Regions from separate parts of the Lysinibacillus sp. EB106-09-02-XG168 genome, predicted to be linked through region 2. Evidence: riboswitches for the same ligand, from Rfam matches in the RefSeq annotation. Region 2 holds a riboswitch; the other holds the start of a gene.

Region 1 (8,340 bases), 1.9 Mb from region 2:
AATAATCTCAGTAATCCTACGATTATTTCCATTTTTTCAATATTATTAAGTGTTATAAGACTTTTTATACAATACCCATTTCTTTTCCTATTTTCTTCATTTTATTTATAACTGTATTGAGCTGCTCCATTGTATGTGTAGCCATTACTGTAATCCGCAATCGGCTTGACCCTTTTGGCACAGTTGGTGGTCGAATCGCTGGAATAAAGACACCTTCATCCATAAGTTTCTCAGAAAATTGCACAGCTTCACGGGAATCTCCAATAAGAAGAGATATAATTGGTGTTTCCCCCTCATTAACTACAAAACCGGATTCCCCCAATTTTAAACGTAAGTACTTCGCATTATTCAGCAGCTGTTCCCTTCGTTCGGGCTCATTTTGAATAATGGATATCCCTTCTCGCCCGGCTTCAATCGCACTTGGAGATAAACCCGTTTGGAAAATAAATGATCTAGCGTTATTTAGTAAATAGTTCTTAGCAATTGCAGACGTCGCCACAAAACCACCCTCTGCACCAATCGCTTTACTCAACGTGCCCACTGTAAAATCAATCTCTTCTTTCAACCCAAAATAATCTGCAGTACCCCGACCATCAGTTCCTAAGACACCTGTCACATGCGCATCATCAATCATTATGTAAGCATTGTATTCCTTTGCTAGCGTAACTATTTCGGGAAGCGGAGCAATGTCACCATCCATACTAAAAACGCCATCCGTCACGATTAACTTCTTTCCATCTCCACGTGATTGCTTCAATTTATGCTCTAAATCCAACATATTCGCATGTTCATAAACAATTGTTTTTGCTTGACTAAGGCGACAACCATCTATAATACTTGCATGATTCCAAGCATCAGAAAATATAATATCCCCTGCCTTCATCACACTCGAAATCACGCCAATGTTCGCTAAATAACCACTGCTGAAAACAATGGCAGCTTCAGTTTTTTTCAAATCGGCAATTTCAGATTCAAGCTGTTCATGAATATCGAAATTTCCAGTTGTTAATCTCGAACCACCAGCTCCTGTACCGTATTTACTAATACCTTCAGATGCTTTCTTTTTCAACCGAAAATCTGTTGCAAGACCTAAATAGTTATTAGATGAAAAAAGCAAAAATTTCTTACCATTTATGATTACCTCGCTTTCATTGCCATTTGAAAACGAGCGTAACTTCCTTGTCAATCCTTTCTCTTCTATTAATTGTAGTTCCCGTTGAAACCAATGATCCATTTTTTAATCCCTCCTAATGAGAACTGGTACGGTTTCTAAATAGTTTAAAAAAGATTCAAGTTCAACTTCATCAGACACAAAATAAACACGACCTCCGCTTTCACAGCCCTCCCTTTTTAAAGGTGTAATTCTGACATAACCAATGCCACGATTACTTACATATCCAGTCACGTAATCAGGATCGTCAGACCAACATAATTCTACAATTGTAAATGGAGAATTTGCCACTTTCGACGCCAGAGCCAATGCTTCACGTACACGCTCATTAAGGTCTCCACCATCATCTTGCCAATCGATTCGTGATACACGAACACCCCTTTGTCCTCGAGCGTCAAGCCGTAAGCCAGTTTTACTATTTAGGATAATTGCCCCACGGAGATTTTGATTACTACTAAGTTGATGAAAGGCAACATCCAGTGCATGCTCTGAAACACCTAATGAGGTTAGTATCTTTCTAGCTTCACTACGGGCCTTTTCGATTGAAGCCGCCTCAACTGTTGTAATTTCTAATGGTGATATATACTGAATCAGATCAGGCGAAATCTTTTCAACGGTAATTTGAATAAAGTCAGCATCGCCACGTGAATGATTACTTGCTTTGTTCAATAACTGTTTTACAATTGGCTCTATCTGAGATTTACTTCCTATCCGTTCACCACCAGATATATGCTTTTCCCCTAGTTCAGGACTTCTTTCAGCCGCCCGCATTCGGATGCTATAACACGCTTTTAACATGATGATTACCTGCTACTTTCTTATTTATTGTATGTAACATTTTCGTTATGGGATAAACACTAACAGCTGTGATTACCATACCTGGAATAGCCAAAACTAATAACGGTAAAAATGGAGTCCCTAACGTAAAAGCCAAACCAAATCTAGCAATCGTTGTTCCAATTGGGCCTGCCAAAACAAGTACCGGAATTGAAGTCCCATATAAAACAATGAGTAGGCCTACAGTTAATCGAAAAATGAATGCGATCTCCACATTTAATATTGAGTGTATACCTAGTAAAAATAAGATTAAACTTGCAATGATCCCCGCTAGAAAATACCGCTTAAACCCAAACACCGCTGCAATCGCAACTGCAATGGGCGCTGATAATTGAAATTCAGACCCAGGAATACCTGTTGGAATTTTAAACATACCTGTAACGATAATAAGACATGCTAGCAATGAAATCTGAGCAAGATCATATGTAGAAAACTTTCGGATCATTTTATTCCTCCATCTTACCTTTTAAATTAACCTGTAATAACTTTATGTTATTTCCTCCTATTCATAATTTGTGTTAACTTATATTTATATTAAGTTAACACAATTCAAGGCTGAAAAGTAGATATAATGGTAGGATTTTTTATTATTTGTGAAAATGAGGTTTTATTAATTCTCAAACAAAAATGGGCAGTGGCTTAAATTAAAACCCCTGATTTTTCTACGTTAAGCAGAAGAATCAGGGGTTTTATTAATATTTATTGCTTTTTAATCTTCATAAGAGAATGTGTACAAGAAACATCATCCTTCTTGTCTACTTATAAACTTATTTTGCGTTTATAAAGTAAACTAGATGATCCGTCCATTTGTCGTCCTCGAATATGAATCCTTTCCTCGTGCATTCATACACCATTCCAACACTTTCTGCTAACTTTATGGATGCTATATTATCAAGGTTTATGTGTGCTTCTATTCGATGATAATTTAATTTTTTAAACGCTAGATCTAAAGCAGCTTTTACAGCCTCTCTCCCATAACCTTTTCTCCAAAACTGGTTATGAATTGTATATCCAAACCTGGCCCACTGAAATTCTTCCCTCGTAATTGTCGAAAAGTCTATAAAACCAATATGAGTATTATCTTCTTTTCTAAACACTCCAAATACATAGACCTTGTCATCTTCAGCCATTTGATGATGATGAGTAACTAAATCACGAAACCATTCTTTCGTACAGATGCTCATATCTAATTTACCTTGATCGTATTTATGTTGAGAAGGTAAACGATTTTCATATTGGGTTAGCCAAGAAATATAATCATCTTCCTCAAGTAATCGAATAACTAATCTGTCTGTTTCAGTTCTTATTTTATTCAATCGAACACCTCATCTAGAATTACTTCCTATTCTTATATAGATTATTCGACATAAGGTAATCATTTCCTTTCTATTAAAATCTTAAAGCCAGTTTTGTAATGGCACTATACCCCTCTTTTATTCCCCCAAACAAGGGCATGCAACTGTGGCAGTACTCTGACATCTCTGAAATCCTCATCCTTCATCACTCTATCAATCAGCGCATGATATTTATCCAATAAATGTAATATTAATCGTGAATTGTCAGTCGTCGTGAGATCATCATTACCGACTTGAAGATAAAAAGGAATCGTCGGATATCGATGATGAATTTGTTTAGCATACTCGTAATCCTCTTGATTAAAAACGACTAGTTTAAGGGATACATGATGATCACTGTTCCGATTTTTAAGTTTTTCGAAAATATCAGAGAGCACCGAATAGTCTGTAGTCATCCCGGAACTAGGGGGCTTTGGTGAGATTGTTAGTTCATCAATCTCATACATCCATTTTTGCCACCTACTTCCCTGTGTTTCCACGCCGACCTTTATACCGTTTTCATTTAGAATGGCAATGAGACCCTCCAAATTTTGGATAAGTGCAGGGTTGCCGCCTGAAATCGTAACAAATGAAAAGCCGCTGCCTCCGAGACGTTTCAACTCAGACCAAATTTCTACAGCTGTCATTTGGACAATAAGATGCTTTCCGCTGCCATCCCACGTAAACGATGAATCACACCAAGAGCAGGAATAATCACAGCCGGCTGTTCTCACAAACATTGTCTTTTGGCCAACTACCATTCCCTCACCTTGAATCGTCGGTCCAAAAATCTCGATAACAGGTATCTTACTCAACTTCCATCCACTCCCGTCTCGCTTCTGCATAGCTAGTCGGCGTTTCATATAACCGGATAAACTCAACACGCGCTCCGTTATATCTTTGTTCATCCAGCAAGGTCGCAGCCAACTTTTCGTAAATCCAAACAACAATATTCTCTGCCGTCGTATTCATTGGTGGAAGCGTTTCATTTAAATAACGGTGATCCAAATGAATCTCTATTTTTTCTTTCCATATTCTTTTTATATCCCCAAAATCAATCATTAAACCCCGTTCATCTGTGTATCCACTCAGTCCTAATACTACGCGATACGTATGACCGTGCAGATTTTTACATTTCCCCTCATAATTATGTAAATGATGAGCAGCATCGAAGGTAAATTCTTTGCTTACGAGAACGCGCTTTGCATGATAGTTTAATTGATTTCTTTGAATATCTACATCTAGTTTTTGGAGCTTATCGACAATTCTAAAATCTGACATGCCTTAAGACTCCTTCCTGTAGCTCAAATACTCATCAAGCCCTTTTTTTCGCAGTTTACATGCTGGACATTCCCCACAGCCATCTGCTATTACACCGTTATAGCAAGTCAACGTTTTTTCACGAACAAAATCAAGTGCTCCAAACTGATCAGCAAGTTCCCATGTCTGCGCCTTATTCAGCCACATCAACGGTGTATCAATCACAAAGGAATCATCCATCGATAAATTTAACGTTACATTCAAGGATTTAATAAAAACATCTCGACAATCCGGATATCCGCTAAAATCCGTTTCACAAACGCCAGTTACAATATGCTTAGCTCCTACTTGGCTCGCTAAAACGCCCGCAAATGAAAGGAAGAGAAGATTTCGACCAGGTACAAAAGTTGATGGAAGCTCACCATTTTCTCCGTCTTTTACCTTTATGTCTTGTCGTGTCAATGCATTCGGAGCAAGCTGATTCAGGAGTGACATATCAAGAATGTGATGCTTAACACCGAGCTCCTCTGCTATCGCCTTCGCACTTTCAATTTCAAGATGATGCCTTTGACCATAATCAAAAGTTACTGCCTCAACCTCTTGAAAACGTTCTTTTGCCCAGAACAAACAAGTTGTACTGTCCTGGCCTCCACTAAATACAACAATTGCTTTTTCCTGCTTCATGTGTAAAATCTCCTTTGTTTCAAGAAAACAGCATTATAAGAAAAAGTACTGCTTCTTCTTAGTTTTTTTTAGAGGGTAGCTAAATACCTCTTTCTTGATTGAACTATTCAAGCATTTATCGTTAATCCATTTTTTCCGGATTAATTTCGTGGCTCATTAAACAGCATATGAATAATGAGTACTTTTAATCTGTCAGACCTTCTTCATGGCTCCGGCCAGACATAAAAAAACCTCCTTGCAAAATGTTTCCCAACACTTTTCAAGAGAGGTATCACCAATCGTTCTATTAAAACATTAGTAAACACATAAAAAAAGCCACGTCCGATATGGACATGGCATAATTATCATGTTTCCATAGTTTTTTATAGAGGGTATCAGCTATGAACCTCTCCCGTTCTAGTCCGGGCATTCTTTTCTCCAATATAATACAAAAAATAGAACAAAACGTCAATTGGATTTTTAAAAAATCTTTACATAAATACTTCTCTTGAAAACCACTGTTATACTACACTAATCCAGACGAAGTACGTGCATTGCAAAGCAATTTCCTGGACGAAAACTAGTTGTAAAGGAAAAACGAATAATACGATTTCTGAATTAGAATAGTTACTTTCATGAGCTGAGGCAAAAGTGTGTCAACAAAAAACCGAACTATCCAATAAAACGCTCATGAAGTGTTTCGGAATCGTTCGGTTTTTTCTATTTATCTTGTGTTGTTAATCTAGAGATTATTCGGCTTTATAAAGGAATTATTTAGTTATGTCCCAGCCTCTTATTCATCACGATCAAGTGACTCTTTCACAAATGTAGGAAGTGCGAATGCACCTACGTGTAAATCTGTATTGTAATATTTCGTTTTCAGACCAAATTTGTCCCAAGCACCTACTTGAATATCTTTAGTTGGATGTAATGCTTTTGAAGCAAATCCGAATAGCCAGTGTCCCGATGGGTATGTTGGCATATGGAATTGATATACGCTCGCGATTGGGAAAATCCCTTTAATCTTTTTATGTGCTTTGCGCATGTTTTCTGCATACTCGGCAAAGTATGGAGATTCGTGTTGGTTAATTAAAATTCCTTTTTCATTTAATACACGGTAACATTCTTTATAGAAAGCTGTTGTAAATAAACCTTCACCGACTGAAATTGGGTCAGTAGAATCTACTAATATTAAATCGAATGATTGATCAGCAGCATTTTGAACATAAGCTAAGCCATCATCAAAAATCATTTCCATACGTGGATCTTCTTCAACACCAGCAGCTGTAATTGGAAGATATTTTTGGCTCAAACGGAATACTAACTCATCGATTTCTACCATTACTACCTTTTCTACTGATTCGTAACGTAGTACTTCGCGAGCAGTACCTCCATCACCACCACCGATAATTAATACCTTTTTTATATCTGGGTTAGTAGCGAATGCTGGGTGCGTAATCATATCGTGATAAACGAACTCATCTTTTTCATTAACCATCATCAAGCCGTCTAACGTGAAGAAAGTACCAAACTCTTCACTCTTATAAAAATCGATTTTTTGGAACGGAGATTGTTCACTATGAATCTCTTCGTTGTATCCGATTGAAAATTTACAGTTATCGCTCCATTGTTCTGTATACCATTTCATTAAATCACGTCCTCTAATACTTCTTGTTTCACTAGAATTGTATCAATTTCTTGTTCTGCAAATTGGCGAATTTTATCTGCCATTCCACGTGGTACTTCAAATGATTCTGTCTTTTTCGCTTGCAGTTTTTGTTCTAAATATTCTGCTGCCTTCCAAGGACTTACAGAGTCACCACAAGTGTAAACATCTACAGAAGCAAATCCGTATTCTGGCCATGTATGAATCGTTAAATGTGATTCAGCAATAATTACTGCACCCGATACACCATATGGGTTGAAATGATGGAAGCAAGATTCTACAATTGTTGCCCCAGAATAGTCAGCAGCTTCATTCATAAACTGCTCGATTAATGCATTTTGCTCAATAATTTCACTTGGGCAACCATAAAATTCAATTAATACGTGTCTTCCTAATGTTGATAATTCAATGCTCATTTATTTATCTCCCTTACGACTGTAATATAATTTTCTTCTTTCGTTTCGAATAGAACATTCCCAAAATTAAGAAAATAGAAGTTATATAATTCTACTACTTCCTCTGAAATAACTTCACCAGGGATAATTAGTGGTATTCCCGGTGGATAAATCATTAATGAATCTGCACTAATTCGACCTACCGCATCATAAATTAAAATAGTTTCTGTTTCAGCATTACACGCCTGTTGTGGTGTCATTGCTAATTTATTAATTTGATTCGCTGTCACATAAGCTGATTGAATCACATCTTTTTTTGCGTGATTAAGTTCAATATCTTTTAACGCATGTACTAATTTACAGATTGTTTCATTTGTATCAACATGACTAATGACTGCCATTATGACATATCCTTCAGCAAGTTCTAATTGAATGCCATACTGTTGTTTCAATATTGTGTAAACTTCGAAACCAGTTAAACCGAGATCGTTCACACGAATAACAAGTTTCGTCCAATCATAGGCTTGATTGAAATTTTGTTGTACATACTCAGCTTTTAGCACTTCATAACGTGAATTATTTTCAATTTCTTCAATTGCTGCATCAACAATTGACTGTAAATGGCTATAACGTTGTTGTCCATACAACACTAATTCTCTTCGTGCTACATCTAAAGAACTCATTAATAAATAATTTGCACTCGTCGTTTGAAGCATATTTAATACTTTTTGCAAATGCTTCGAATCGATTCGTTTTTCTTGTAGTAGTAGAAGCGAACTTTGTGTTAATGAACCGCCAGTTTTATGCATACTGACTGTTACTGCATCTGCACCAGCACTAATCGCATCGTTAGCATCAGGTAAAAATGTTAAATGCGCTCCGTGTGCACTATCAACAATAACTGTTACATTTTGTTCATGTGCGAGCTTACAAATTTCTTGCAGTTGATTCATCGACCCAAAATAGGTTGGATACGTTACAAGTAAAGCTTTCGCTTGTGGATTTTCTGCAAGT
Region 2 (8,340 bases):
AGAGGTGAAAAGACTACTTCACACAGTATCAAATAGTGCGCATGAGGTTGAAGAAATGACTGGGAAACTGCAGGAATCCTCCGAGCAATCGTCTAACACGACACGTAAAATTGCAAAGGATGTGCAGTCCATTTCAAATTCAACTGCTGCTTCTACTGAGAAATTAGCTTCCAATACAGCATCGCTAGAGGAAGTGCTAAATGGTGTGCAAGTGATTTTAGAAAAAGTACAGGTTGTTGAAAACTTTGCTCATAAAACTGCACGGGATGCAGAAAGTGGTACGGAAATTGTACAGGCAAATTTAACACAAATACAAGCGATTAAACGTGCAGTTGAAAAATCGAATACTGCCATTTTCAATCTTGTAGAGAGAGCAGCTACAATCGATCAAATGGTTGAGGTGATTGAAAAAATTACAGCGCAAACAAATCTCCTAGCCTTAAATGCATCTATTGAGGCTGCTAGAGCAGGGGAGCACGGTAAAGGATTTGCGGTTGTGGCCAATGAAGTAAGAAAGCTTGCGGAGCAGACAGTCCACTCAACAAAAACGATTACGTCCATCGTACAAAACATTCATTTAGATTCTAGCTATGCTGTACAAATGATGGAGGGTGTGTTAGTCGCAACTGAAAAGGGCGTACAGGTTACCGGGGATACGGCAACAAGCTTTGATCAAATTTTAGAAAAAGTACATACAATGAAGCCGTATATAGTGGAAGTATCTGCAACCGTTCAAGAAATTGCTAACCATACGAAAAAAGTTAGTGATGATGCGGCGATGTTAACATCATTTTCGGATACAAATGCAGCATCAACTAAACATGTAGCTACTTTAACAGCTGATCAGTTAACCGCGCAGCAGCAATTCCATGATTATATTAAAGAGCTACATAAGGTATCGAAAGTTTTACAAATAGCCGTAAAGCGTTTCTCAATTTAATAAGAACAAAAGGACCTTCTTTGAATACAAGGGAGGTTCTTTTTTGGAGGCAAGTAGGGGCAAGGATTATTTCGAAGTACAATGCTATTATAAAAATGAACATATGTACTTCTTGAGTGTACATATGTATTTTGTATGTTTGTCTAGCACAATATTTTGTAGGGCTCATATACTGATAGTAAAGGATTTTTACTGTTTGTCTTTCAAAATTCTAAATATTATGGTTGTATTTTTAATGTGAACAAATTATAATGATAATCATCAGAAGTGTTGTTAAATCAGTGTTTATTTATATATCGGTGTACTCTTGAAAAGTACAATTGTTCACAGGTGGAGGTTTGGAGAAATGGAAAAGATAATGGTTACAGGTGCAATGGGTCAAATAGGTTCTGAGCTTGTAGAAAAACTCCGTGGTATTTATGGAGAGGACAATATATTAGCGACAGATATCCGGAAGCTTGAGCATTCTAAAGGTCCGTTTGAAGTATTGGACGTGACGGATGGACAAAGAATGCATGATTTAGCGAAAGATTTTGGTGCAGATACAATGATGCATTTAGCGGCGTTATTATCAGCAACAGCGGAAAAAAATCCGTTGCTTGCGTGGAATTTAAATATGGGTGGTTTAATGAATGCGTTAGAAGTTTCGCGTGAGTTAAACTTGCAATTTTTCACGCCGAGCTCAATAGGCGCATTCGGTCCGTCGACACCGAAGGATAATACACCACAGGATACATTACAGCGTCCAACAACAATGTATGGGGTAAATAAAGTTGCTGGTGAGTTATTATGTGATTATTATTTCAATCGTTTTGGTGTAGATACTCGAGGTGTCCGCTTCCCAGGATTAATTTCATACGTAACTCCTCCAGGAGGGGGAACGACAGACTATGCAGTAGAAATCTTCTATGAGGCGATCAAGCAAGGGAAGTACACGTCTTATATTCAAGAAGGTACGTACATGGACATGATGTACATGCCAGATGCATTGCAAGCTATTGTAGATTTGATGGAAGCCGATAGTAGCAAACTAATCCATCGCAATGCCTTTAATATCACTGCAATGAGCTTCGAACCATCTGAAATTGCGTCGGAAATTAAAAAGCATTTGCCACATTTTCGTATGGATTATCATGTAGATCCAGTACGTCAAGAAATAGCAGATAGCTGGCCAAATTCTATAAATGTAGAAGCGGCACAAAAAGAATGGGGCTTTAAAGCACAGTATGACTTAGCAAAAATGACAGTTGATATGCTAGAAAAATTAAAAATCAAACTGCAAACAAAAGCTTGTTCATAAGTAAAATTAAAACGGATGAAGAAAACAATTGAGTTTTCTTCGTCTTTTTTATTTTGACGGCAATCACTACATGATATTTGTTAAACGTATACCATGGAAAATAAGTTGATTGGAGTGACTGCTAGGTGACTCCTTGGGGATTACCGGCCAGCCTTGAATTTATCTTAAAGAGAGCTGATATTTACCGTTTGATCGAACCTTTGATATCACTGAAAATCTTCCAAACGTTACACCCAAAATTGCTTACTAATGTAATAAGCAAATCTTGTTGTTTGTCATATGAACTATAAAAACTTATACCAGGATCGCAGCCTTCAAAGTGGTAATCAAACGTGCCTTCCTCTTTTTTATCCAGCCAAATCCCATACCCATAGCATTCTTCTTTCACTTGAGGAGTTAACATTTCTTCTAACATTTCCTTTGATATCAATTGACACTTCATCAGACTGGTCCAGAATTTTTCAACATCTATTACAGTAGTAAATGCTCCACCTGCTCCAGTTCCTTTTACATCAACACTGTAAATATTGGTATAAAACTCTTGCCTACAGTCATCATATAAATACCCGTTTGCACATTGAGCAGGCAATCTGTCCAGTTCATAATACCCTGTATTAAACATACCGCAAGGAATAAAAACATGCTCATTAAGATATTCATCAAATGAAGAGCCAGTAATGGCCTCAACAATAAGACCAAGAACAACAAATCCTGTATTATTGTATTGAAATTTATCGCCTATAGGATACATCATCGGCTTATGTATAAATAATGGAATAATATCCGATGATGTGCGGATTTTATAATTGGGATAATCTATCCATAGTTCGTCGTAATTTTCCATGACAGACTCATCAAAATAGTCGGGTATTCCCGATGTATGATTAAGCAACTGCCTGATGGTGATATGAGGGTCGATATTCATTAAATCAAAATTCAAGATGTCTCCGATACAACCATCAAAAGATAATCGACTTTGTTCAATCAATTGCAAAATGGCTATGGCAACAAATACTTTACCTGCTGAGGCTGTTGCAAATTTTGTATCTATCTCGTTGGATACTTTATTTGGTAAGTCTGCGTATCCAAAGGCTTTACAGTATACATTTTTACCATTTTGAGTGACTGATATGACCCCACTAAAATCTTCGTTTATACATTCGTCAAACCCCATCATTTCTCTCTCCTTTAAGTAAACTTATTATTGATATATGCCTTTATTATTTCCGTACACGTTACACGATGCTTTCGCTTCGCTTTCATACAGAAAACATTTGCTGGCCCAAGTTCCTTAGGAAAACGGCCGGAACGGAAATCAACCCACGTTATGTGGATAAGTTATTTTGGAAAAAGTTTACAATAAAAAGAAAGTTATTGGAATATATAGCGTAATTCATAATTTTCCAATATAATCATATTCAGAATATTAATATTATTCAATTAAATTTCTGTTAATATTTCACAAGAAGAGGGGATGGATGATTTTTATGATGCAGACGCCGTTAGTATTAACAAACTTTATTAAACGAGCAGAAAGCTATTTTGCTAGAAAGACTATTGTTTCACGGACGAGTCCACAGAAGATTCACCGTTTAACATATGGTGAATGGGCAAAAAGAACGCGTCGCTTAGCGGATGCGCTCACAAAGCTAGGGATGACAAGAGGAATGAAGGTTGGCTCCTTTGCCTGGAATCAGCATCGCCACTTAGAGGCTTACTTTGCGGTACCATGTTCCGGCGCTATTTTGCACATGGTGAATATTCGTTTATCAGAAGAGCATTTAATCTATATTATTAATCATGCAGAAGATGAAATTTTAATGATTGATGTGGACTTGCTTCCAATCATAGAAAACATTGCGCCTGAGCTTAAGACAGTGAAACATTATATTATTATGACGGACGAGGATACTTTGCCAGAAACGACATTACCGAATGCGTTATCCTATGAGGATTTATTAGCAGCGGCAGATGAAAACTATCAGTTCCCAGAGGATATAGGGGAAGAGGAGCCTGCTGGAATGTGCTATACAAGTGCTACAACAGGAAATCCAAAAGGGGTTGTATATTCACATCGAGGTCTAGTGCTACATAGTATGATGCTGAGTATGTCTGATTCAATGGGCATTTCTGAGCGTGATGTCGTGATGCCAATTGTACCGATGTTTCATGCAAATGCATGGGGCCTACCATTTGCTAGTGTCAATGTAGGTGCTACACAAGTATTGCCTGGCCCACAATTCACATCAGCAATCATATTGGATTTTGTAGAGCAGGAGAAGGTTACATTAACAGCTGGAGTACCGACAATTTGGATTGGTGCGTTGCAGGAACAGGAGAAGCTTGAGCGAGATATTAGTTCGTTACGTGCTATTTGTTGTGGCGGGTCTGCTTCACCTACTCGACTTATTCGTACATTTGAAGAGCAGTATGGCATTCCGTATATTGTCGTGTATGGTATGACTGAAACAACTCCAATTGTAGCGTTATCAAATTATATGTCTTGGATGGATGAATGGCCTATTGAAAAACGTATTGAATCGCGAGCGATGCAAGGGATGACGATGGCTGGTATTGAATCGAGTATTATCAATGACAATGGGGAAGTACCATGGGATGGAGAGACGATGGGTGAGTTACGTTTACGAGGTCCATGGATTTCACATGAGTATTATCGTGATGAGCGTACCAATGATGCCTATCGAGACGGTTGGTTATATACAGGGGACATTGCGGTACGAACAGAGGATGGCTTTATCAAAATAACAGATCGTACGAAGGATTTAATTAAGTCGGGTGGGGAGTGGATATCCTCAGTTGATTTAGAAAATGCATTAATGACTCATGATGCTGTGCTGGAAGCAGCAGTTATCGCAATTCCGCATGTCAAATGGCAAGAACGCCCGTTAGCTTGTGTAGTATTGAAGGAAGGAATGTCAGCAAGTGAAGAGGAGCTTCTTGCATTTTTAGAAAGTCAATTTGCAAAATGGTGGGTACCAGATGATGTGGTATTTTTAGACGAAATCCCAAAAACATCAGTTGGGAAATTCCTGAAAGCTAAGCTTCGTGATAATATAGCTGAAATTTATCCGAAATTAAGTTCACTCGTATAGAAAAAGAGCGATTTCCATTTGCGGACATCGCTCTTTTATTTATTTATTTATTTATTTATTCAGCATTTGGAATACTTGTTCAACGTCTTTGTCTCCGCGACCAGAGATATTGATAATAATACTCTCTTCCGGAGATAATGTTGGCGCAAGCTTTAGTGCATGAGCCACGGCGTGGGAACTTTCAAGTGCAGGAATAATGCCTTCGACCTTTGATAGCACTTGGAATGCTTTGAGCACCTCTTCATTTGTCACCGTTACATATTCTCCACGACCAATTGTTTTTAAATAGCTATGCTCTGGGCCAGCTCCAGGATAATCTAGTCCAGCGGCAATTGAATAGGTTGGTAATGGATTGCCTTCTGCATCTTGCAGCACTAAACATTTGAAGCCGTGTAATTCACCCGGTGTTCCTTCATTTAATGTGGCAGCCTTATCTGGCTCAATACCGATGAGGCGAACGTTTTCATCTGCAATATACTCTGCAAACGCACCGATCGCATTACTACCGCCGCCGACACAAGCAAGTACTGCTGCTGGTAGCTTGCCTTCTTTTTCTAAAATTTGTTCCCGACTTTCACGGCTAATAACGGATTGGAAATGCTTTACCATTGAAGGGAACGGGTGGGGCCCAACCGCAGAACCTAGTAAATAGAAAGTCGTCTCATAGTTTTCTACTAAATCAGCAAATGCTTCATCCACTGCATCCTTTAATCGCCCTTGACCTTTATCAACAGCTACTACCTTAGCACCAAGTAGCTCCATACGGAAGACGTTTAATGCTTGGCGCTTAGTATCTTCTAAACCCATATAAATTGTGCAATCCATCCCGAACATTGCGCAAGCCGTTGCTGTTGCTACACCATGCTGACCTGCACCTGTTTCGGCGATAACACGATTAGCACCCATGCGCTTGGCTAATAAAATCTGCCCAAGAACGTTATTAATTTTATGTGAACCAGTATGGTTAAGATCTTCGCGTTTTAAATAAATTTTTGCGCCACCTAATTGTTTTGTTAAATTTTCAGCAAAATAAAGTGGAGATTTGCGCCCAACATATTCACGGAAATAATAATCTAGCTCTTTATTAAAGTCTTCATCGTCTTTATATTTTTGAAAGTTTTCATCTAAAATACTTAAAACATTTTGAAGCTCATCGGGAACAAAGCTACCGCCAAATTCACCAAAATATCCTTTTTTCTCTGCTACTGTACTCATCTTCTCTCGACTCCTCTATCTAATTTTTCCATAAAAAAAAGCCACTACAATCCTTCTGTAAAAAGGACGAGTAACCGTGGTGCCACCTTCATTCGCAATAATTGCGCGCTTTCGTACTCCGATAACGGGGAGTAACTTCGTCCTCACATTTAATGAGGCTGCTCCAAAGTCCATTCACAAGTAGGTACTACTGATTTGCACCAACCATCAGCTCTCTTTAAGTACTAGCGCCTGCTACTATTCTTTTTCCTAGCATTTATTGAAATGAATTGTAGAATATTTTCAGAATATTGTCAAGGGTCTTCCGAGAAATAAAAAAAGACGAATCTAAAAGATCCGTCAATTAAATTAAATTTTTGAAGTTTAAGCGTTTGTTCAATACATACATAATCGGTGCACCAACCGCTAAGACTACAAATTCACCTGCAGCAACAGTTAACCATGTCCAGAAGAATGGTAACTCTAATGCTATGTTCAATTCTAAAGCAATGATGAACATTGTACATGTAAATAACAATGTATTGATGATTAAACGTACCCAAATATTTTTGACAAATTTACAAATAAGAATGAACAACCCAATGGTAATTATCGAATGACCTACGCCGAAAAATATATCGAGAATGCCATTTGGTGAAAATATATTGGAGATAAACACACCAATAATGATTCCAACGGCAAAGCGTGGATTAAATGCAACTAAATGGTTAAATATTTCCGATATTCGGAACTGCACCTCTGTAAAGCCAAATGGCGCGACTAATAATGTAATAGCAATGTAGAGTGCTGCAATAATGCCACTCGTTGCTAAAAATTTTATTTTCATATTTATTTCTCCTTAGTTTTTTTACGTGGGATGGTTACGAACCACGTGAAGCAAATGCAATCATATCAATGTTCATGCATATTTGTAAATAGCTACGTGTAAAATTTGTGTAAAATTATAAAGCAGCGAGTACATTCATTGTATTTTTTTCATCCTCTTCGCGGAGCTCTTTAATCAAGTGTGTATAAATACGAATAGTTGTATCTACATCTGCGTGTCCAAGTCTTTCTGAAATATATTACACCGAAATTCCTTTGTAAAACAAAATACTAGCATGAGTATGACGTAAGCCATGAATAGAAACATCATCTATACTTAATTCGCCCAGTAATTTTGTCAAAGCTTTATTTATGCCTGTGTTGCTAAAGACTTTATATTTTGATTCAGGATTATAAAATACTAGCTTGTGTATATTTTCTGGTGTTTCGTCAAGTATAAGACATTCGGTTTAGATCAAGAGTTAAACAATAAAATGAAATCTGCAGCAAAATCATTTTAAAAGCAAAAGCACTCTCAAATGAACTGCTCTCCAATTGTTAGACACAGCATCTAACAATTGGAGGTGTAGTTTTTTTATGACTAAATTTACGAGCGAGATAAAGTTAAAGATTATTCAAGGCTTTAATTCAAAGATTTTTTCTCAAAAAGAGTATGCAAAACAGATGGGAGTAATAAGAGCACAATTTCAATATTGGTTAAAGTTATATGAACTACATGGAGATGAAGGGTTTAGGAATACCTATACAAATTATTCTGTACCATTTAAACTAGACGTACTAAATCACATGGTTCAATCTGGTGCGTCATTAATGGATACCGCAGCTCTTTTTAAAATTCCAAGTTATACAATGGTGTATAATTGGCAAAAACAAATGGAGGTTGGCGGTTTGGATGCCCTTGAACCAAGACAAAAGGGGCGTCCATCGATGAAAAAACAATCAACGAA

What was found. A riboswitch is a leader RNA that binds a small molecule or an ion and turns the genes downstream of it on or off. The one in region 2 is predicted to bind preQ1.
Region 1: it holds a riboswitch for preQ1, as region 2 does, so the genes downstream of both, queC (7-cyano-7-deazaguanine synthase QueC) here and AC3WSO_RS03375 (QueT transporter family protein) in region 2, are expected to answer to the same signal.

What each region holds. Positions count from the first base shown of each region.
Region 1 is NZ_JBYTDN010000003.1:2,340,238-2,348,577, reverse strand. Features, by position in the region: gene bioF (8-amino-7-oxononanoate synthase) at 65-1,234, opposite strand; gene bioW (6-carboxyhexanoate--CoA ligase) at 1,238-1,969, opposite strand; gene AC3WSO_RS12395 (hypothetical protein) at 1,950-2,453, opposite strand; gene AC3WSO_RS12390 (GNAT family N-acetyltransferase) at 2,776-3,324, opposite strand; gene queE (7-carboxy-7-deazaguanine synthase QueE) at 3,429-4,157, opposite strand; gene queD (6-carboxytetrahydropterin synthase QueD) at 4,150-4,623, opposite strand; gene queC (7-cyano-7-deazaguanine synthase QueC) at 4,627-5,286, opposite strand; PreQ1 riboswitch class I at 5,635-5,681, opposite strand; gene speE (polyamine aminopropyltransferase) at 6,059-6,913, opposite strand; gene speD (adenosylmethionine decarboxylase) at 6,913-7,347, opposite strand; gene AC3WSO_RS12360 (aminotransferase class I/II-fold pyridoxal phosphate-dependent enzyme) at 7,344-8,340, opposite strand, start outside.
Region 2 is NZ_JBYTDN010000003.1:482,298-490,637, forward strand. Features, by position in the region: gene AC3WSO_RS03350 (methyl-accepting chemotaxis protein) at 1-940, shown strand, start outside; gene AC3WSO_RS03355 (L-threonine 3-dehydrogenase) at 1,287-2,240, shown strand; gene AC3WSO_RS03360 (serine hydrolase domain-containing protein) at 2,422-3,417, opposite strand; gene AC3WSO_RS03365 (long-chain fatty acid--CoA ligase) at 3,728-5,353, shown strand; gene trpB (tryptophan synthase subunit beta) at 5,405-6,568, opposite strand; T-box leader at 6,628-6,828, opposite strand; gene AC3WSO_RS03375 (QueT transporter family protein) at 6,912-7,394, opposite strand; PreQ1 riboswitch class I at 7,401-7,445, opposite strand; one part of gene AC3WSO_RS03380 (IS3 family transposase) at 7,970-8,340, shown strand, end outside.